3 regions of the Amycolatopsis sp. NPDC043887 genome follow, and region 2 is predicted to be linked to each of the others. Evidence: riboswitches for the same ligand, from Rfam matches in the RefSeq annotation. Region 2 holds a riboswitch; each other region holds the start of a gene.
The links. Region 2 has a riboswitch for S-adenosylmethionine ahead of AC069H_RS32235 (methionine ABC transporter ATP-binding protein). Riboswitches for the same ligand answer to the same signal wherever they lie in the genome.
Positions count from the first base shown of each region.

Region 1: another riboswitch for S-adenosylmethionine. It lies ahead of AC069H_RS30610 (aminotransferase class V-fold PLP-dependent enzyme); the one in region 2 lies ahead of AC069H_RS32235 (methionine ABC transporter ATP-binding protein).
Region 3: another riboswitch for S-adenosylmethionine. It lies ahead of thrC (threonine synthase); the one in region 2 lies ahead of AC069H_RS32235 (methionine ABC transporter ATP-binding protein).

Region 1 is NZ_JBWKEB010000013.1:81,031-88,394, reverse strand. Features, by position in the region: gene AC069H_RS30620 (potassium/proton antiporter) at 1-1,255, shown strand, start outside; gene AC069H_RS30615 (M23 family metallopeptidase) at 1,387-2,070, shown strand; SAM riboswitch class IV at 2,199-2,313, shown strand; gene AC069H_RS30610 (aminotransferase class V-fold PLP-dependent enzyme) at 2,346-3,710, shown strand; gene AC069H_RS30605 (hypothetical protein) at 3,730-4,365, shown strand; gene lspA (signal peptidase II) at 4,390-4,953, shown strand; gene AC069H_RS30595 (RluA family pseudouridine synthase) at 4,950-5,876, shown strand; gene AC069H_RS30590 (AsnC family protein) at 5,979-6,962, opposite strand; gene AC069H_RS30585 (DUF885 domain-containing protein) at 7,099-7,364, shown strand, end outside.
Region 2 is NZ_JBWKEB010000014.1:134,015-141,378, reverse strand. Features, by position in the region: gene AC069H_RS32260 (TatD family hydrolase) at 1-811, shown strand, start outside; gene AC069H_RS32255 (transglycosylase family protein) at 1,225-2,604, shown strand; gene AC069H_RS32250 (DUF222 domain-containing protein) at 2,663-3,670, opposite strand; gene AC069H_RS32245 (GNAT family N-acetyltransferase) at 3,759-4,400, opposite strand; gene rsmA (16S rRNA (adenine(1518)-N(6)/adenine(1519)-N(6))-dimethyltransferase RsmA) at 4,441-5,277, shown strand; SAM riboswitch class I at 5,525-5,615, shown strand; gene AC069H_RS32235 (methionine ABC transporter ATP-binding protein) at 5,828-6,838, shown strand; gene AC069H_RS32230 (4-(cytidine 5'-diphospho)-2-C-methyl-D-erythritol kinase) at 6,957-7,364, shown strand, end outside.
Region 3 is NZ_JBWKEB010000003.1:381,685-389,048, forward strand. Features, by position in the region: gene AC069H_RS11215 (EamA family transporter) at 1-465, opposite strand, end outside; gene rpsT (30S ribosomal protein S20) at 825-1,085, shown strand; gene holA (DNA polymerase III subunit delta) at 1,138-2,121, opposite strand; SAM riboswitch class I at 2,257-2,389, shown strand; gene thrC (threonine synthase) at 2,403-3,668, shown strand; gene AC069H_RS11235 (ComEC/Rec2 family competence protein) at 3,686-6,091, opposite strand; gene AC069H_RS11240 (ComEA family DNA-binding protein) at 6,088-6,810, opposite strand; gene AC069H_RS11245 (DegV family protein) at 6,957-7,364, opposite strand, start outside.

The sequences.
Region 1 (7,364 bases), on a different contig from region 2:
CACCACCAGGTGGTCGGCCGTGAAACCCTCGCTGGGCATCGGAATCGCACTGTCCACAGTGGCCGTGGTGGTGAGCATCGCGGTCACCGGCGCCGCCCTGCACTGGTTACTGGGCCTGGACTGGCGGATGGCGTTGTTGTGGGGCGCGGTACTCGCCTCGACCGACGCCGCCGCGGTCTTCTCGGTGCTGAGATCCGCGGGGATCGGCAAGCGGCTCGTCGGCGCGCTGGAGATCGAGTCGGGGATCAACGACGCCCCGGCCTACATCGCCGTCGTCGTCCTCGCCGAGGGGACGACCATCGACTGGTCGCTGCCGCTGCTGGTGGTCTACGAACTCGCCGCCGGGCTGGTGATCGGCCTGGCCTTCGGCTGGGGCGGGGCGTTCGCGCTGCGCCGGGCGGCGCTTCCCGCCACCGGTCTGTACCCGCTGGCCACGGTCGCGGTGTGCGTCGTGGCGTACTCGAGCGGGCAGCTCGCCCACGCGTCGGGCCTGCTCGCCACCTACGTGGCGGCCCTGGTGCTGGGGAACTCGAAGCTGCCGCACCGGTCGGACACGCTGTCCTTCGCCGAAGGGCTCGGCTGGCTCGCGCAGATCGGCCTGTTCGTGCTGCTCGGCCTGTTCGCCTCGCCGAGCAGGATCTTCGAAAGCCTGGTCCAGGGCCTGGTCGCGGGTGCGGTCGTGCTACTGCTCGCCCGCCCGCTGTCGGTGCTGCTGTCGGCGCTGCCGTTCAAGATCCCCTGGCGAGAACAGGTGTTCCTGTCCTGGGCCGGGCTGCGCGGTGCGGTCCCGATCGTGCTCGCGCTGATCCCGCTGTCGTCCGGGGTGCCGGGCGCGCAGCAGCTGGTCGACGCGGTGTTCGTGCTGGTCATCGTGCTGACACTGCTCCAAGGGGCGACGCTGACCCCGCTCGCGAGAATCCTCGGGCTGGCCCAGCACGCCGAGGCGCACGAGATCGACGTCGACTCCGCGCCGCTCGACGAGATGGGCGCGGAACTCCTGCAGGTCCGGATCCACGCGGGATCGAAGATGCACGGCGTGTACCTGGCCGAACTGCGGCTGCCGGTGGGGGCGACGATCAGCCTCCTCGTCCGAGACGGCTCCGGCTTCACGCCGAACAAGAACACCAGGCTCCAGGAACGCGACCAGTTACTCGTCGTGACGACCGCCGAAGCCCGTGACGCGGCCGAACGACGCCTTCGGGCCGTCGACCGCGCCGGCCGCCTCGCCAGGTGGAAGGGCGAATCCGGCCAGTAGGTCACGAACCGGCACCAGCTGTTCGTCGGTTGATCTCAGAAAATTCTTCCCTTTCGTACTTCCTTTGAATTACTTTCCCCGCAACTGACTCCATCGAATGGGTGAGTGTCACGGGGTAAGGAGTACGCAAGGTGACGAAACTTCCTGTGTGGTTCGCCGGTCTGGGGGCCGCTGTGGCGCTCGTCGGAGTGGTTCTCGCCGCCCCGACTGCGACGGCGGCCGGGGCCTTTCCCGCGTTCGGGCTCCCCTTCGACACGGGCCAGTCGGTCTACTCGGCGGGGATCCACTCGGACAACGGGACGTCCGGAGTGAAGAACGCCATCGACTTCAGCCCCGGGGACAAGACCGTTCGCGCCCCGCTGGCGGGCACGGTCCGGATCCAGCACTGCTCCGGTGGCGACTGGGTGACCGTCGACCACGACGGCGGCTGGCGGACCGGGTACTACCACCTGGAGAACATCGCGGTCACCGACGGCCAGAAGGTCGCCCCCGGCGACGCACTCGGCCGGACCGGTAACGCGCTGCCCTGTGGTGGCAGCAGCACCGGCGCCCATGTGCACTTCACCCTGTGGACCCTGCCCACGGCGGCCGCGCAGGGCGGCGACTCGCGCGACTTCGGGGTCGGCGCGGGCAACTGGAACGGCCTGTCCTACGACGAGGTCTCGACCAAGGTCGCCGAGGCCTACGGCGAAGCCGTCGACGGCAAGACCTTCGGCGGCTGGCGGTTCACCGCGGGCACCGATCAGTACTCCGGCACAGCGACTGAGGTCTCCTCCCGCGCGACCGTCCCGCTGCCCGGCCGATTCCGGGTCTGACCGGCCGTTGCCCGGCGCGGCGCGGCGCCGGGCAGCGGTTCTTCCCGCTTGCGGAGCACGTGAGCGGCGTCTCAAGATGCGGACGAGGGCTGGCTCGATCGCCCGCCCATCCGCTAACTTCGTTCCTAGGTCACGAGTGTCAGCGTCAAGCCCCGGCTAGCTGACCGGCAACCCTCCTACCGCGGTGGGGTGCCCCGGGTGAGGACCTGGCTCGTCGCGTGGTGCGACGGGCAAGCGCGGGATCCTCGTCGGGTCCCCTGACCCGGAGGATGACGATGACTCTCGCACTCGAACGCACCAGCGCTCCCGCTGAAGTCGCTGAAACCGTTGCCACGCACCAAAACCCGACGGTCGCGTGCGCCGATCTGCGGGTCCCGCTGGTCACCGGCGGCGACATCGGCTACGCCAACCTCGATCACGCGGCGAGCGCCCCCTGCCTGGACAAGGTGCGTGCCGCGGTCGACGAATTCCTGCCCTGGTACGCCAGTGTGCACCGCGGCGCCGGGTTCGCCTCGCAGGTCTCGACCAAGCTTTACGAGCGCACGCGCGGAATCCTGCGCGGCTTCGTCGACGCGCGGTCGACCGACACCGTCGTGTTCACCCGCAACACCACCGATTCCTTCAACCTTCTCGCGCGCAGCCTGCCGAAGCACACGTCGGTCGTCGTGTTCGACACCGAGCATCACGCCGCGCTGCTGCCGTGGAAGGGACCGAACGTCCGCCGGATCGAAACCCCTCGGACCCGCCTCGCCGCGGTGTCCGCCGTGGACGAAGCGCTCGCGGACTGCCCGCAGGGCCCGCGCCTGGTGGTGCTCACCGGAGCGTCCAACGTGACCGGGGAACTGTTGCCGGTCAAGGAGATCGCGGCCGTCGCGCGGCGGCACGGCGCCCGGATCGCGCTCGACGCGGCGCAGCTCGCGCCGCACCGCAAGATCTCGATCCGCGATCTCGACGTCGACTACGTCGCGCTGTCGGGGCACAAGCTGTACGCGCCTTTCGGTGCCGGCGCGCTGATCGGCCGCGCCGACTGGCTGCGCGCGGCTCAGCCGTACCTCGCCGGTGGCGGCGCGACGAAGCTTGTCACCCGTGACTCCGAAAACCTCGGCGTGGTCTGGAATTCCGGCGCCGAGCGGCACGAAGCCGGTTCGCCCAACACTGTCGGCGTCTACGCGCTCGGTGTCGCCTGCGAGACCCTGGCCGCGAACTGGGACGGGATCGTCGCCCACGAGGAGGAACTGCTGGCGCGGCTGCGTCGCGGCCTCGCCGCCGTCCCCGGTTTCGCCGAACTGCGGCTGTTCGACGCGCCGGTCGACCGGGTCGGCACGCTCAGCTTCGTCGTCGACGGCTTCGACCCGGGCTGGCTCGCCGCGGTGCTGTCCGCGGAGTACGGCATCGGCGTGCGGGACGGCGCGTTCTGCGCGCACGTGGCGACGAAGCGGCTGATCGCCGTGGCCGGTGCGACGGGGCAGCAGGCCGTGCGGGTCAGCCTCGGCCTCGGCAGCACCACCGAGCACGTGGACCGGATCGTCCTGGCGCTGCGCCAGATCGTCGCCCGTGGCGCGCGCTGGCAGTACGAGAAGCCGGAGGGCCGCTGGGTGCCGGAGAACGATCCGCGCGAACTTCCCCCGTTCTGCGCCTGACCCACTATCCTCTCCCCGCATGGGGAACGAGCGACCGCGTTACTGGTTTCCGCTGGCGTTGCTGGGTTTCGCTCAGCTGATCGTGGTGGCCTTCGGCGGGATGTGGTCCGGGGGCTGGTTCGCCTACGCGCCCGCCGGTGAACAGCAGTTCCTGACCCAGAATCTTTACGGTGTCGGTGATGGTGGGGTTTTCGGATCCTTGCGCGGGGTCGAGATGAGCCGCGAGACCGCCGCCGCGCTGGACACGTCGTTCGACATCGCCGGCCGGAACGACGACTGGCTGTTCGCCGTCCTCGTGGTCTACCTCGGCACGGTGCTGTTCTACGCCATCCGGACAAAGACCATGCGCTGGTGGAAGGTCGCCGCGATCGCGCTCGGCGGACTGGTCGCCATCGTGCTGGCGGATCTGGTCGGCTACTGGGAATTCGATCTCGACGGTGACACCCGGAGCGCGATCCTGCTGACGCTGGGCCTCGTCGGGCTCGCCTGGCTGGAGCGCAGCGTGCTGGTGCTGGTCGTGGCCGCGGCGTTCGTGCTCTGCGCGGTCGTGCTCGCGCAGGGACAGCTCGCGCTGGTGCTTTCGTCGCTGGTCGTGCTCGCCGGGGCGTTCGCGGCCCTGCTGAGCAGGCCGAAGACGGCCGCCGAGGAGTCCTGAACACGCTCAGTGGACAATGGGGCTGTGAGTACTGAGCCCGAAACGGCGCCACCGTCGCCACCGCTGCCCAAGAAGCGCGTCGCCGTGGTGTTCGCCGTCGCCGCGGTGCTGTGGGGGATCGACCTCCTCACCAAGCAGATCGCCGTGTCCACGCTGGAGGGCAAGCAGCCGGTCGAGTTCCTCGGCGGGCTCGTGTACTTCCAGCTGGTGCGCAACCCCGGTGCCGCCTTCTCGATGGCGACCGGGCTGACCTGGGTGCTCGCGCTGGTCGCGATCGCCGTCGTGATCGCCATCGTCTGGCTGTCCCGGCGGCTGCGCTCGGTCGGCTGGGCCATCGGCCTCGGCCTGGTGCTGGCGGGCGCGCTCGGCAACCTGACCGACCGGATCTTCCGCGCGCCCGGCCCGCTGCAAGGGCACGTGGTCGACATGATCTCCGCGTTCGCGCCGAACGGGCAGGGCTGGGCGATCTTCAACGTCGCCGACTCGGCGATCTGCGTCGGCGGCGTGCTCATCGTGATCCTTTCCTTGCTGGGCAAGGACTACGATGGAACGTCTACAAAGGACAAAAAGAAGGCGGCGAGCGAATGAGCGCGCGGATGTTGCCCGTTCCCGACGGGCTCGACGGCATGCGCGTCGACGCGGGGCTGGCGAAACTACTGGGACTTTCCCGCACGGTCGTGGCGGAGCTGGCCGAATCCGGTGAGATCCTCCTCGACGGCAGGCCCGCCGGGAAATCGGACCGGCTGACCGCCGGCGGACTGCTCGAAGTGACGCTGCCCGATCCGGCCTCGGCCGTCGAGGTCGTCGCGGAACCCGTCGAAGGCATGAAGATCCTGCACGACGATGACGACATCGTGGTGATCTCAAAGCCGGTCGGTGTCGCCGTGCACCCGAGCCCCGGCTGGGCCGGGCCGACCGTCGTCGGCGGGCTCGCCGCCGCCGGGCTGCGCATCGCGACCTCGGGCGCCGCCGAACGCCAGGGCGTCGTGCACCGGCTGGACGCCGGCACCACCGGCGTCATGGTCGTGGCGAAGAGCGAGCACGCGTACACCGTGCTGAAGCGGGCGTTCAAGGAACGCACCGTCGACAAGGGCTACCACGCCATCGTGCAGGGCCACCCGGACCCGACACGCGGCACCATCGACGCGCCGATCGACCGGCACCCCCGGCACGACTACAAGTTCGCCGTCGTCCAGGGTGGGCGGCCCAGCGTCACGCACTACGAGGTCGTCGAGGCCTTCCGCGCCGCGTCGCTGGCCCAGATCAAACTGGAGACCGGGCGCACGCACCAGATCCGCGTGCACTTCTCGGCGCTCAAGCACCCGTGCGTCGGCGACCTGACCTACGGTGCCGACCCGGTGCTGGCGCGCAAGCTCGGGCTCTCCCGGCAGTGGCTGCACGCGAAGACGCTCGGCTTCGCCCACCCGGCCGACGGGCGCTGGGTCGAGTTCGAGTCGGAGTACCCGGACGACCTGGCCAACGCGCTGCGGATCCTGCAGGACGAGAACTAGGCGCGAGTCTCCTGTCCGTGAAGGCCTCCTTCCCTACCTTGAGAGTAGGCAAGGAGGCCTTCACGGACCACAAGTCACGAAGGCACCGGGAGCCGTCGCGAGCTAATCGTCGATCGACCAGGTCAGCGTGCGCTCGTCCGGCTCGGGCCGCGGTGACCAGCGCACGGCGACCACGCGCGTCGAGTCCGGCAGCACGTAGACGGTGTGCCCGCCCAGGGTCTCCCCGGGCCGGACGCCGATCTTGTGCGGCGGCCGCGACGTCAGCGAGACCGGCGCCTTCGCGATCGGCTTGCCGTCCGCGGTGAGCAGTTCGAGGTAGTTGTCCGGGAGCGACACGAACGGGATGTTCCCGCGGTTGGTGATCTCGGTGTGCACCACGACCGACCGTTCCCCGGCTTCCAGCGAGTAGCCCGCGGCGCTGAACAGGTAGTCCGCCGGGTCCTGGACCTCGAGCAGCTGGACGGTGAGCTGCTCGCCCTCCAGGCCCTGGGTCTCCATCACGTCACCGGTCCGGCCCTTCTTGCCCTCCGGGGCGGGCTGCGGCGTGACCTGCTGTTCGTCGCCGCGTGCCCAGGACGCGGTCTGCGGGACGCCCCAGGTGCTCATCACCGGGTCGGCGGGCGCCATCGGGGGTGGCGCGAACTGCTGCTGCGGCGGGGCGGGCGGTCGCGGAGGCGGCGCCATCGGCTGGCGTACCGGGGCCGAAGGCGGGCCGGGGTAGCGGCCCGACGGCGTGCCGTGCACGTTGTACGCGCCCGACGGCGTCCCCTGGACGTTGTACGGCCCGGAGGGGGTGCCCTGGACGTTGTGCGGTCCCGAATGCCCCGGCGGACGCTGGGGCTGCGGAGGTTGCTGGGGCTGCTGAGCCCAGGAAGGCGGCGCGCTCGCGATGGCGGCCCGTAACCCGTTCGGGTCGCTCTCCACGCCCACGAGCAGCGGCAACCCGCTGCCGGAGAGGGCGACCAGGCGGTACGCGACCTCGCGCGGGTCCATCCCGACCTTGGCCGCGAGTTCGTGTACGGCCGCCTTGCCCAGGTCCGCGAGGGCGGCGAGCAGGCGGATGTCCACGGGATCGGTCACGGCCACGTCCGGGAACGCTACCGTCTCGCTCCCGGCGCCGCGGGGAGAGGCCGTCCGAGTGCGGCAAAACCCGGCTTCGGTAGTACGCGGTCTCCATTAGGGTCGGGGATACCGCCTCCATCGACCTCTGGGGAAAGAAAACATGAGCGAAGTCTCCGCCCTCGCCGACGAGTTCGTCGAAGCCCTCTTCGACGCCGAGCCGGTCATGCCCGCTTTGCAGGGCTTCCGTCCGGAATCGACCGGGCTCAGCGATCTCAGCGAGGCCGCGGGGGACGCCTTCCGCGCGCGGCTGGCCGGGTTGGCCGAGCGGGCCGAGGCACTCGCCTCCGACGGTTTGAGCGCGGAGGAGAAGACCACCCGTGACGTCCTGATCGCGATGGCGCGGGCGAGGATCGCGCTGCTGGACTC
Region 2 (7,364 bases):
GCCGATCCCGGACAGATTGCCGGTATCGGTGGTGGACGCGCATACCCACCTCGACGCGTGCGGCGCGGTCACCGCGGCTGATGTGACAGCCATGGTCGACCGCGCCGAACGCGCCGGTGTTTCGCGGGTGATCACCGTCGCGGACGACCTCGCGGCCGCTCGCTGGGCCGCGCAAGCGTCCACTTGGGACCCGAGGGTCTGGGCCGCCGTCGCGATCCATCCCACGCGTACCAAGGATTTCGGCGAGCCCGAGAAATCTGAAGTGGAGAGTCTCGCCAAAGAGTCCAGAGTGGTCGCGGTCGGCGAGACCGGCCTCGACTACTACTGGGACTACTCGCCCCACGACGCTCAGCAGGACGCCTTCCGGTGGCATATCGATCTCGCCAAGCGGATCGGCAAACCGCTGATGATCCACGATCGGGACGCCCACGAGGACGTCCTCCGGATCCTCGAGGAAGAGGGAGCGCCCGAGGAGGTCGTCTTCCACTGTTTCTCCGGGGACGAACACATCGCGCGCCGGTGCGTCGACGCGGGATACGTGCTTTCGTTCGCCGGCACGGTCAGCTTCCGTAACGCCCGCGGCCTCCACGAGGCGGCACGGATCGTTCCGGCGGACCAGTACCTCGTCGAAACGGACGCTCCGTTCCTGACCCCGCATCCGTTCCGTGGGCGGCCGAACGAGCCCTACTGTGCCGCCTACACGGTCCGGCACCTCGCCTCGCTCAGGGGCGAGGCGGTACACGAGGTGGCCGAATCGGTGCGAACGACCGCTGAGCGGGTCTTCGGATTGCCGACAGTCACCACCGGTTGAACGGATTGCGACATTAGTGATCAGCAATGGCCCACTCTGATGAGTGACCAACGTCACGACACTCCGGGCGGTGTTTGCGCAACCCGGCGAGGTTCGTTACTGTCCCGTGATCGTGCCGGTCGGGACCCGCTCAAGCGGTTTCCGGCTGTTACGCCCACAGTCACGTCAGTGCACGTCGGGGAAGCGGAACCAGGAGCGGTACGGCCTGGAACCGTGACGATGGCGCTGGCTGGGGGTGTCGGACTTCTAGAGGTGTGCCGAAGCGCGCATCGAGACGAAGGACGTAGTGGAGTGGTTGTCGAGCTCCTCGACGTCTTGGGAAAGGGAACGACCCAGTGACTGGTAGCAGTAGGCAGGATGGCTCGCGCCCCGGCGCAGAGACGAACACCTTCGCTTCCTCCGGTTCGGTTGCCGTGCTCGACCGCGACACTCAGTACGGCGAGCTGGACTACTCCGACGATCCGCGCATCACGCACCAGGACGTCCTGGCCGCGCTCGGCCCCGACGCCGACACCCTGATGGCCGAGATCGACGTCGACGTCGACGAGCTGATCCGCCTCATCAGCGCCGAGACCACCATGCTCCCGCCGATCGTCATCCCGGACGAGCTGGCCGAAGACCGCACCGCGGGCGCGCCGATGAAGGCCGCGACCAAGGACGAGGTCATCTCGAGCGCGACCCGCGTCTGGAAGAAGCGTTTCCTCAAGGGAACCGTCATGGCGGTGCTGCTCACCCTCGGCGGTGGCGGCGCGGCCGCGATGGCGATGAACAAGAGCGTCACGGTCGACGTCGACGGCAAGCAGCAGACCGTCCACAGCTTCGGCGACACCGTCGGTGAGGTCCTCGAAGACGCCGGCCTCTCGGTCGGCGCGCACGACTCGCTCTCTCCCTCGCCTCAGGCCGAGGTGGGCGACGGCGGCGTCATCAAGCTGGAGCGTGGCCGCAAGCTGAACCTGATCGTCGACGGCGCACCGCAGCAGGAGTCCTGGGTCCGCGCGACCAACCTCGGCGACGCGCTGAACCAGCTCGGTCGTGCCGACCTCGCCAAGGCCGGCACTTGGACCTCGCTCCCGCAGAACGGCGAGCTGCCGCTCGAAGGCGCCACCGTCGAGGTCAAGACCCTCAAGAACGTCACCGTCTACGACGGCGCGAACGAACCGCGCAAGGTTCAGACCAACTCGGTCACCACCAAGGAATTCCTCGGTGAGCTCCGGATGACCCTCGGCCCGGACGACGAGGCCGTCGGCGGTCTCGACGTCAAGCTGGTCGACGGCGCCGAGGTCCACATCAGCCGGACTGGCGTCACCATGGTCAAGCAGGACGAGGAGATCGCGCCGCCGGAGCAGAAGGTCGACGACCCGAACCTCGAAAAGGGCAAGACCAAGGTCGAGGACCCGGGCACTCCCGGCCAGAAGACCGTGACCTACAAGGTCACCAAGCGCAACGGCAAAGAGGTCGGCCGCGAGAAGGTCTCGGAAGAGGTCCTCACCGAGGCCAAGCCCAAGATCGTCAAGGTCGGTACCAAGAAGCCCGCCGATCCGGTCATCGGAGACGCCGGCGCCTGGGACCGCATCGCGCAGTGCGAGTCGACCGGTAACTGGTCCGCCAACACCGGCAACGGCTACTACGGTGGCCTGCAGTTCAACAAGAGCACCTGGGACGCCTATGGCGGCGACCAGTACGCCGCGTACCCGCACCAGGCCAGCAAGGCCCAGCAGATCGCTGTCGCCGAGAAGGTCCGCGAGGACCGTGGCGGTTACGGCGCTTGGCCGCACTGTGGCAAGAAGGCCTGACGCCAGATCATCCTCCTTTCCTGAAGGTCACCGTGTGGGTTCGCCCGCAAGGTGGCCTTCAGGCCGTTAGGGGCTTCGGAGGCTGAGCCGGGTTCCCGGCTCGCGGTCTCGAGAGTCTCGCCCACCAGCGCGCGGGCCGTATATGTGCCACGTTCCTGGACGGTTCTCGAACACCTCCACCGCCGTGAGGCGGGCTTTGGCGGCCCTGAGGCGGCGCCTGGGCGGGCTTAGGACGGTTTGCCGACTCCTCGGCGGGCTCGGCAGCCGAGGACTGCTCGGCGACCTGCTCCGAGCTCTTCCGGGGCAAAGGGATGTCCGGGCCGGTTTCCGCGAGCTCGACGATCTCTGAGAACGCGTCGCCGCGTCTTTCAGCCGGCGAACGGTCGTCGGCTTCTCCATCGGGGACCGGATAGGCCCGTGGTACCAGGAGCGCGTTCAGGCGGGCGCCTGTCTCGGCATCGAGGTCGCCGCGCATGTCCCAGCGGCCGGTTCGTTTCTGGCGCAACCAGAAGTCGCTCCGCCGCCTTTGCGGAGCGGGGTCGTCTTTGGGTCCTCCATCCGGGTCCAGTTGTGCGAGCAGCTCTGTGCCCGCCACCGTGACGTCGCGCGGTCTCGCGACGCGGGCGAGCTCGACCAAGCCCTCCTCGGCCTCGAGGCGTGCGCTCGCGGTGACGTGCTCGGGCAGCCTCTTCATGACCGTGACGATCCGGTCGATGCTGGCCTCGGCCAGCGCGCCGGTGGTGGCCGCAGTACCGGTCAGGGGCGCGACGGGGTCGATCGACGTGCCGTCGCGCGCCCGTCTCGAATTGAGCGCCAGCGCTCTGCCGGTCACTCTCTGAGCCTCTGCTCGAGGTACCCGGGCCACATGCTCGTAGAAGACGGCGATCGAGTTGTGTCCGTAGAGCTCACGGACCCCACGTGACTCGATCTCGGCCAGGATCTGGCCGACTTCGGCGACAAGACGTCGCCCTTCGCGTAGCCGCGTCTGCAACTCGTCGAGAAGCAGGTCGGCGTCACCTTCCGGCAGGTTGAGCGGGAAGGCCTTGGGAATGTTTGTACTGGTCATCCCTCGATTGTCGAGGCAGATTCGAACGAATGCACGGTATCGATCGGGTGGATGATCATCACGCTCCGGCGGTGCGAACCTGCGCCGATCACCCTTGAGTGGGATGCGTGTCGCTTCGGAAAGCCATACGGATGGTGGGGTCGGATCCGGCCGGGCCCTTGCCCTGGCGATGCATCCGGGCCCACTCCTCGCGGAGCACCCCGTAGACGACGGAATCGTGGACGCCGCCGGACCAGCGCCGTGCGCGCCGGAACCGGCCTTCTTCGACGAACCCGAGCCGTCGCCCGACGGCGATCATTCCCGGGTTACCCGAGAACGTGGCGAAGTCCAGGCGGAGCGCGTCGGTGCGGGAGAACAAGTAGGTCGTCCACATGCGCAAGGCCTCGGTGCCGAACCCGCCGCCCCAATACCGCTCGTCGTAGATGACCAGCCCCATCCGCCGCCAGTCGGTCTGCCTGCTTTCCCAGTACCAGCTGACCCGCCCGATCAGCCTTCCGTCGCTCAGATCGCACACGGCGAGGCTGGTGCGGGGATCGGGCGGATCGGACTTGATCGTGGTGAGTTCGCGCGCCGTGGATTCGGCGGCGGCTGTGGTCGGGGTGCCGAAGTAGGGCCCGTTCGTTTCGTGCCAAGGCCGCGCGGGATCGAGTAAGTCGAGGAGCGGCCCGAGGTCGGACGGGCGCCATTCGCGCAGCCGGACTTTTTCCCCATCGAGTGCGACGTCGTCCACCGGCCAATCGTGGCTTACCGGACCTGGTTACGATCGTCGGGTGACTGAACTGCTCGGTCCTGCGGAAATCAGGGCGCTGGCGGCCGAGCTGGACGTACGTCCGACCAAGAAGCTCGGTCAGAACTTCGTGCACGATCCCAACACGGTGCGCCGCATCGTCGACCTTTCGGGGATCGGCGAAGGGGACGTCGTCCTGGAGGTCGGGCCGGGCCTCGGCTCGCTGACACTCGGGCTGCTCGCGACCGGCGCCGAGGTCGTCGCGGTTGAAATCGACCCTGTCCTGGCGGGGCGGCTGCCGAGCACCGTGGCAGAACGAGGCGGGGGCGAAAGGCTGACGGTCGTCGGCGCGGACGCGTTGCGGATCACCGCGGACGATCTGCCCGCGCGGCCGACGGCGCTCGTCGCGAACCTGCCGTACAACGTCGCCGTTCCCGTCGTGCTCCACCTGCTCGCCGAACTGCCGTCGCTGACCAGCGGTCTCGTAATGGTCCAGACCGAGGTCGCGGACAGGATGGCGGCGGGTCCGGGAAGCCGGACTTACGGCGTTCCCAGCGTCAAGCTCGCCTGGTACGGGAAGACGCGCAAGGTCGCCGCGGTGCCCCGGGCGGTGTTCTGGCCCGTTCCGAACGTCGACTCCGCCTTGGTCGCGTTCGAACGGGGCGACGTGGTGTCGTCCGTGGATCGGGAACGGCTGTTCGCGGTCGTCGACGCCGCCTTCTCGCAACGGCGGAAGACCTTGCGTGCCGCGTTGGCGTCGTGGGCCGGTTCCGCCGAACGCGCGGGGGAACTGCTCGAAAAGGCGGGTATCGACCCCAAGACTCGCGGGGAGCAGCTGGACGTTCATCAGTTCGCCCGGATCGCCGCGGCCGCCGGCTGACCACGTGTCGCAGGTGTGACCGGAGCCGCGCGAACGGCGGCAGGCCAAGGCCGCGCACCTGCGTGATTCCTCCTCTCGATTCGGCGTGGGCGGACCTCGTCTTAGCAGGCAGCGCGCCTGTCGTGACGTAGATACGCCTACTGGCGTCTCATAATATGGACTTACCATCCTGTATGATGGACGCGACCAGACGTGTGATCTGCGCCTACGCGCTTGCTTTCATCCAGTGGGATCGGTTTTACTCAATGAGCCATCCCGAGCGACTGAGAGACCTGGCTCGCCGAAGTCGCAGCAACCACCCTCCACAGGGCAGGTGCTACCGCCAGGACCGATGGAGGCTGTGCCTAATGAACAGGGTCACCCACCCGCTCCTGCTGACCAGGCGACGTGTCGTCGATGAAGGTCGCCGCACGGTAAGTGCGTGTCGACGCTCCACCGTTACTGCCTGAGTCCTTTCCCTTATCTCTGAATCCGTTCGTTTCCCGGACGGTTACTCGGTGACGGTTGGCGCGCTCGAAAGAAGCAGCGCCCCATGTGCATGGAGCCCTTCGTGATCACTGTCGAAAACCTGTCCAAGTCCTTTCCCCTCAACGGAAATCCCGTCGTCGCACTGCGCGATGTGAGCGTGGACATCCAAGCAGGCTCGCTGTTCGGGGTCGTCGGTCCGGCGGGCTCCGGCAAATCGACTCTCGCCCGGTGCATCGGTCTTCAGGAGCGTCCCGACCGCGGCGTCGTCCGTCTCGACGGCCTCAACACCGGGACACTCGACGGACGCCGGCTCCGCGAAATCCGGCGCCAGGTCGGAGTCGTGAGCACCAAGCCGGAATTGCTCGCCGAGCGCACCATCGCCGGCAACATCGCTTCGCCGCTCGAGCAGCTCGGCCTCGACGGGCCGCAGCGCCGCAACCGGGTCGGCAACCTGCTCGACCTGGTCGGGCTCACCCCCCGTGCGGGGCAGCGACCGGGCGACTTGTCCGCGGGGCAGCTGCGCCGCGTGGCCATCGCCAAGGCGCTGGCCGCCGGGCCGTCCGTGCTCCTGGCCGACGACCCGACCGCGGGCGTGCAGCCCGAGGAGTCCGGCGCGGTCCTGACCGTGCTCGACCGCGCGCGCGCCGAGCTCGGCGTCACCGTGCTGCTCACCACTCCCGACGCCGGCGTGGTCCGCCGTGTCTGCGACGACGTCGCGGTTCTGGAGGCCGGCGCGATCATCGAACGCGGAACCGTGCTCGACCTGGTCTCCGACCCGAACAGCCGGACCGCGCAGGCGCTGCTTCCCGCCATCGAAACCGGGCGGGCACAGGCCTCGAAGTACGACCGCGCGGTGGACGTCGTGCTCGTCGGCTTCGCCTCGGTCGGTGCGCTGCTGCCGGAGGCCGCCGGTCGCTTCGACGTCGAACTCGCCACCATCGGGGGCGGCCTGACCCGGATCGGCGACACGCCGGTCGGCCGGTTCCGCCTCGGGGTGCGTGGTGAGCGCGCGGACGCCGCGCTCGCCTGGATCGCCGAACGTGGCGGCCACGTGACCCACCCGGTCCGCGGGCCGCAGGGTGTCGCCGCCTGATTTCTCCGCGAACGGGCCGCTCAGACGAATTTCGTCCGGGCGGCCCGTTCGCGTCCGACCCGTCCGTTCTCTTTCTCCTGGTGACAGCGCAAGTGGAGCGGCCACGTAGGCTTGACGCGTGCTCGCCGTCGTACCGCCCCCAGTGACCGTCAGGGTTCCCGCCAAGGTCAACCTGCACCTGTCGGTCGGTGACGTACGCCCGGACGGTTACCACGAGCTGGTGACCGTGTTCCAGGCGCTTTCCCTGACCGACGAGGTGACCGTCGCGGTCACCGAGGACCCCGGCGTCGAGGTCTACGGCGAAGGTGAAGGTTCCGTACCGACAGGAGCCAACAACCTCGCCTGGAAGGCGGCGCAGGCGTTGGCGGCCCACGTCGGCAAGGCGGACGGCGAGTCCAAGGTCAGAGTCGTGTTGCGCAAAGGCATCCCGGTCGCGGGCGGGATGGCCGGTGGCAGTGCCGACGCGGCCGCGACGCTGGTGGGGCTCGCGTCGCTTTGGAAGCTCGACATCTCCCGGGACGAACTG
Region 3 (7,364 bases), on a different contig from region 2:
TTTGCGGCGAGCGACACGATCGGCGGCGTCGGCATGCGCCGACGCCCGGCCGGTCCCGATCACCAGCACTCCGGCGACCACGAGGAACGCGCCCACCAGGCCGAGCACCCCCGGCCGCTCGCCGAGCAGTACGACGGCCGCGAGCACCGAGATCAGCGGCCCGGTACCGCGGGCGACGGGATAGACGACGGAAAGGTCGCCGACGGCGTAGCCCCGCTGGAGGACGATCCCGTAGGTGACGTGGAACACCGCCGTGACCACCGCGGCGAGCAGCCAGGTCCACTGTGGACGTTGCGGCTCCACGGCCAGCGAGACGGCCATGACGGGGACGAGCAGGATCGCGGAGAGGCTGTAGTAAGCCCAGACGAACCGGGCTCCGCCACGACGGATCCGCTTGGCCGCGAGGTTCCAGCCCGCGTGGATGACGGCGGCGATGACGACGAAAAACAGGGCGGTGGCGTTCACGACGGACCTTTCACGTTTTCCGCGCACGCGGAAAACACCGGTCCTCCAGGCTTTTGTCCCGTCAGATGAACGGCGGCGCTTCCGGCCCCGCCGATGGTGCCGCTCGGACCTGTCCCATCTGCCCTGATTGTGTGTTTCGCTGAACGGGCAGGCGGCGGAACCCTAGGCACTACGCTCCGCACCGTACCTCAAGCACCCGTCCCGAGGTGGCCGCGAGCCACCCCTGGACGGCTGTTAAGCTTGCCTTTCACCGTCGTGTGGCATTCCGTCATGGAGGAAACCCGCGCGCTCCCACGAGCACGCAGGGCCGGTCACAGCGCGGCGGTGAAACCACCGAGAGACTCAAGAGGAGCGCCCCCGTGGCCAACATCAAGTCGCAGATCAAGCGCATCACCACCAACGAGAAGGCGCGTCAGCGCAACCAGGCGATCCGGTCCTCGGTGAAGACCGCGATCCGCAAGTTCCGCGAGGCCGCCGACGCCGGCGACAAGGCCAAGGCCCTGGAGCTGCAGAAGGACGCGGCCAAGAAGCTGGACAAGGCCGTGACCAAGGGCGTTCTCCACGCCAACCAGGCCGCCAACAAGAAGTCCGCGCTGGCGAAGCGCGCGAACTCTCTCTGATCGGCTTTCGAAGGGCCCCGGCGACGCGCGTCGCCGGGGCCCTTCGCCGTGTTCAGCGGCTTGCGCCGTGGGCGGCGACGACCTCCAGGACGGCGCGCTCCAGCGCGTACTCCGGGTTGGCCGCGACCCCTTTGACCTCGGCGTTGAGCCGGGCGACCACCCGCATCGCGGTGGCGAGCCCGTCCTGGCCCCAGCCGCGGGCCTGCCCCTGGGCCTTGCGCACCTTCCACGGCGGCATCCCCAGCTCACCCGCCATCTGGTTCGGGTTCCCGCGACCGGCACCGGACACCCGCGCGATCGTCCGGACGGCGTCGGCGAGGGCGTCCGCGACCAGCACGTGCGGTACGCCCAGCTGCATCGCCCAGCGCAGCGACTCCAGCGCCGCCGCCTTGTCCCCGGCGACGGCCTTCTCCGCGACGGCGAACCCGTTCACGTCCGCACGGCCCCGGTGGTAGCGCCGGACCGCCTGCTCGTCGACCGTTCCGCCGGCGTCCGCGACCAGCTGGGTCGCCGCCGACGACAGTTCACGCAGATCCGAACCGACCGCGTCGATCAGCGCGAGCACGGCCGCACCGTCGATCTTCCCGCCGACCCGGCGGACCTCGTTGCGGACAAAGGATTCCCGCTCCGCGGGCTTGGTCAGTTTCGGGCACTCGACAACCTCCGCACCGGCCTTCTTCAAGGCAGCGGGAAGCCCCTTCGCGGCCTTGCTCCGGCCGCCTCCGCTGTGCACGACGACGAGCACGATGCCGTCGGCGGGCGCCTTGACGTAGGCCATCACCCCGTCGGCTAGCTCCTGCGAGATGTCGTGCGCGGACTCGAGGACGATCACCCGGCCTTCGGCGAACAGGGAGGGGCTGACCATCTCCGCGAGGGCTGGGACTGTGAGGTCCGACACCCGGATCCGGGTGAGATCCGCCGTCGGGTCGGCCGCCTTGGCCGCGTCCGAGGCGCTGCGGACCGCGCGTTCGATCAGCAGCTCTTCCTCACCGAGAACCAGGACCAGCGGCGATGGGGCGGAAGCTTGCGTCGTCACGGTGACGATCCTGCCACTCCTCCTCTCGTGTGCTTTGTCCGGTGATGTGTTGCGGGCACTGTGGCCCCACCTGAGCCTCATGTCGTACGGTGTTGGCGAGGCGACGCGATCATGCGCGTGCCGACAATCGAATACCGCTCATCCAGAGGGGCAGAGGGAACGGCCCGATGAAGCCCCGGCAACCGGCGTCAGCCTGTCATCCCGCGATCGCGGGATAGCTGACGAACACGGTGCCAATTCCGGCCCGCCATGGCGGGGCAGATGAGGAAAGGAACCTCGCGATGACCGCAACCCTCGGCACGACCTCCACCACCAAGACCCCGGATCTCGGACCGGCCGTCGAACTGGTGTCGAAGGAAGAGGGACACCGGCAGCCGCTCGCTCCCGAATTCGTTTCCGCCGAGGACTTCTCGCCGCTCGAAGTCGCCTACGACTTCGGCCGCGTGCGCCGCGAGGACATCGAAGCCGGACCGAAGAACATCTGGCGCTACAAGAAACTCCTTCCCGTTCCCTCGAATGTCGAAGAGATCCCCAACACCGAACCCGGCGCCACCCGGCTCATCCAGGCCGACAGGCTCGCGAAAGCCTTGGGTGTCAAGAAGGTCTGGGTCAAGGACGACACCGGCAACCCCACCCACTCCTTCAAGGACCGCGTGGTCGCCGTCGCTTTGGCGGCCGCGCGCGAGTTCGGGTTCGATGTGCTCGCCTGTCCCTCGACCGGCAACCTGGCCAACGCCGTCGCCGCCGCGGCGGCCCGTGCCGGCTGGCGGTCGGTCGTGCTGATCCCGAAGACCCTGGAACGCGCCAAGATCCTCACCACCGCCGTGTACGACGGTGACCTGATCGCGGTCGACGGCAACTACGACGACGTGAACCGGCTCGCCACCCAGCTCGCCGCCGAGCAGGAGAGCTGGGCGTTCGTCAACGTGAACGTCCGGCCCTACTACTCGGAAGGCTCCAAGACGCTGGCCTTCGAGGTCGCCGAACAGCTCGGCTGGCGACTTCCCTCCCAGATCGTGGTGCCGATCGCCTCCGGTTCCCAGCTCACCAAGGTGGACAAGGGTTTCCGCGAGTTCGGGCAGCTCGGCCTCGTCGACGAGACGCCGTACAAGGTGTTCGGCGCGCAGGCCACCGGCTGCTCCCCCGTCTCGGCGGCCTTCCGCGCGGGGCACGACGTCGTCCAACCGGTCAAGCCGGACACGATCGCCCGGTCGCTGGCGATCGGGAATCCGGCCGACGGCCCCTACGTCCTCGATGTGGTCAACCGCACCGGTGGCGCGATCGAAGACGTCACCGACGAAGAGGTCGTCGAGGGCATCCGGCTGCTCGCCCGCACCGAAGGCATCTTCACCGAGACCGCCGGCGGCGTCACCGTGGCGACGGCCAAGAAGCTCATCGAGACCGGCAAGCTCAACCCGGACGAGGAGATCGTCCTGCTGATCACCGGTGACGGCCTCAAGACCCTCGACGCCGTCGAGGACAAGATCGGCCCCAAGGCCACCGTCAGCGCCTCGGCCGACGCGGTGCGCGAGGCTCTGGGCATCTGAGTTCCCGTCGGCCCGCCTCAAGTACGAGGCGGGCCGCGGGGCTCACCCCGGCGTACCAGGGCGAGGCCTCGCGCGTCGGCGAGGACCGCGGTGTCGCCGTCCGTGTCCGTCCTGGCGACCGACGCGCCGACGGCGGCCAGATTGTCCAAAGTGGACTTGTTCGGATGCCCGTACGTGTTTCCGGCGCCGACGCTCACCAACGCCGCCCGCGGCGCGACGGCGTTGAGGAAATCCGGTGCCGTGTAACGGCTTCCGTGGTGCGGGACCTTCAGGATATCGGCACGCAGTTCTGCCCCCTCGGCCATCAGGTCGGCCTGCGCGGCGAGCTCGATGTCGCCCGTCAGGAGCACCCGGCCCGCCGGGGTCCCGGCGCGCAGGACGACGGAACCGTTGTTGATCACCGTGCCGTCCTGTTCGCGGACCGATCGACCGGTGACATACCGCGGCCCCAGTACATCCAGTGACAACCCCGGCCAGTCCAGCCGTTGCCCGATCTCCAGCTCCAGCAAGGGAATCCCGCGGCGCGCGGTCTCGTCCGCGACCTGCTGCCACGCCCAGGCGGGAGCCCGGCCGGGGCCGACGGCGACCGCCCCGACCGACCTGCCCTCGAAGACGGATTCGAGGCCGCCGATGTGGTCGGCGTGCAGATGACTCAGCACGATCAGCGGAACCCGGTCGACGCCGAGCCTGCTCAGGCATTCGTCGACCGGCCCCGGTTCCGGCCCGGTGTCGACCAGGACCGCCCGCCCTTGCTCGCCGGTGGCGAGGACGACGGCATCGCCCTGCCCGACGTCGCAGGCGACGGCACTCCACGACGCCGGCGGCCACGCCGGAGCCAGCACTCGCACCGGTACGAAGACGAGCAGCCCGGCGGCCAGCGCGACCGCCAGGAGGATCCTGGCGTGCCGCAGCCGGATGGCGACGAGCAGGACGACAAGCAGTCCGGCCGCCAGAAGCCCGCCCCACCAGCCGTCCGGCCAGTCCAGGACCGCTCCCGGTGCGCGGGCGCCGTGGCGGGCCACGGTGATGAGCCAGCTCGCCTCGGGTTCGGTCAGGCGGACCAGCAGCCTTCCCGCCGACGGCCACCACGGGCCGACGACGGTGGCGAGCACGCCGAACACGGTGGCCGGGGCGACCACCGGCGCGGCGAGCACGTTGGTCACCACCGAGACGAGACTGACCGATCCCGCCATGCCCGCGATGACCGGCGTCGTCACCACGAACGCGGCCAGCGGGATGGTCAGCCCCTCGGCGTAGCCTGCCGGGACACCGCGTCCGACCAGCCATTCCGCCCACCTCGGCGCCAGCAGCACCAGGCCGGCCGTGGCCAGCACCGAAAGCGCGAACCCGAAGTCGGCGGCCATCGCGGGGTCGGCCACTACGAGCCCGGCCACCGCGAACGCCAGCGCGGGCAACGCCGAACCCCGGCGCCCCAGTGCCAGCGCCAGCAGCCCGACCGCCCCCATCACCCCGGCGCGGAGCACGCTGGGCGCGGGCCCGGCGAGGACCACGAACCCGGCGAGCCCCGCGGCGGCCGCGGCGGCGGAGGTCCGCGGCCCGATCCGGAGCACCCTCAGCAGGAGAAGGATCGAGCCGCAGACGATCGCCACGTTCCCACCGCTCACGGCCATCAGGTGGGACATGCCGGAGTCCGTGAACTCGCGTTCGACCCTCGGGGACAGTGTGCTCGTGTCCCCCACGACCAGCCCGGGCACGAGACCGGCCTGCTCCTCCGGGAGGACGGCGCACAGCTCCCGGAGCCCGGCGCGCAGCGATTCCGCGGCTCGCTGCCACCAAGGCGCCGGCCCGAGGGCCGACGGCGGGCCTCGCACCGAAAGGACCGCGACCGTCAGTTCAGCCCCCTTCGACGGCGCGAGCCGCCCTGAGGCGGTGACCTGCTGCCCGGGCAACAGGGCCGTCCACCCCTCGGCGGGAGCGAGCAGGAGGATCCGGCCGGCCGAATCCACCACGCGCTCACCCGTCACCGCGGTGTCCACCGTCGCGGCGATGACCACCAGGCGGGTGCCTGCCCGGCGATCGGCGTATCCGGCACCGCGGACCGGACGTGGCCGCTCGGTGACCACCACCCTCGTGGTGACGTCACTCCCCCGTGCGGCGGCGGCACGGAGGTCGTCGTGCTCGGCGGCCCGGATCCGCAGCGCCACCGGGCCGGCGGTGAGCACGCCGAGGACCGCCAGGGCACCCAGGCCCGCCACCCACCGGGACGCCGTCCGGCGGGCACGGACACCGGCGGCGATCGCGAGCACCACGGCGGCCGCACCGCAGAGCATCGTGATCCACCAGCCGCCCAACAGCCCGGAAAGAGTGCCGAGCCAGGCAGTCATCGCGGCCGGTATCAACCGCAAGTCCTGTCCTCGCCACGACGCGGTGTCCACTTCGGACGGATCGGCGGACGGGTTCATCCGACGGACACCACTTCCCGGAGCTTTCGATATTTGGATTCGCCGATCCCTTCTACGTCACGGAGTTGCTCGACGCTGGTGAACCCGCCGTGCCCGGACCGCCAGTCGACGATGCGTTTCGCCATCACCTCGCCGACCCCGGGCAGGGTGTCGAGTTGCTCGGCCGTGGCCGAGTTCAGGTCGAGCTTCCCCGGCGGTGCCGCCGTTCCGGCCGCGGCCGGAACGGGGACGCCGACGCCCACCTGCTCGCCGTCGGTGAGCCGCCGGGCCAGATTCACTCCGGTCAGATCCGTTCCGGGCTGTGCCCCACCGGCCGCCGTGAGGGCATCGGCGACCCGTGCGCCCGGAGGGACCGTGACCAGGCCGGGTTTGAGGACCCGGCCGACGACGCTGACCACCAGAGGCGCCTTCCCCGCCGCGGCGGGGACGTCTCCGGCGGCCTTCGCCGACGGCAGGGGAGGCGGGGTCTCCGCCCCCGGCCGGTGTCCGAACAAGGCGATCGCGCCGGTCACGATCACGGCCACCGCGATCAGCACGGCCACCACGACGAACCACCGCCGGCTCACCGGGATCCCGTCCGCCGTGAACCGGGTGGGCACCCAGCGGCGTACGAGCCTGCCCGCGGGCGGGCCCTGGGTGGGCGACGACAGCTGCGCTGCCAGCCACGCCAGCCTGGCGTTGACGGAGGGTCCCGATGGACGGGCGGTTTGGTCGAACACGTGACCGACGCTACGGAGCGGGAGCGGCGGGCGGCAGTGGTGAATCCCGAGGCTGTGGACAAGTGGGGTGTTGTGGACAACCAGGGCACGGCCGAGACCGGATCACCGGTTTCCGTCGGGGTCGTATGCGACGCTGGACGGTTTCCTCAGCCCGCTCGCTGGATCACGACGCCGAGCACGCCGGGGCCGGTGTGGGCCCCGATGACGGCGCCGATCTCCGAGACCACGCACCCGTCCGGGCAGTTGATGGATTCCTCGAGCCGGTTGGCCAGTTCGACGGCGCGCTCGGGCGAAGCGAGATGGTGGACGGCGATGTCGGCGAGCCCGCCTTCGGCCGCTTTCACGGCGAGTTCGACCAGCCGCGCCACCGCGCGATTCATCGTCCGCACCTTCTCCAACGGCTGGATCCGGCCGTCGGACATGTGGAGCACCGGTTTCACCGCGAGCGCCGTGCCGAGCAGGGCGGCCGCCGGACCGATCCGCCCGCCGCGACGCAGGTATTCGAGGGTTTCGACGGCGAACAGGGTCTCCGAGCGGCCCACCGCGTCGACCGC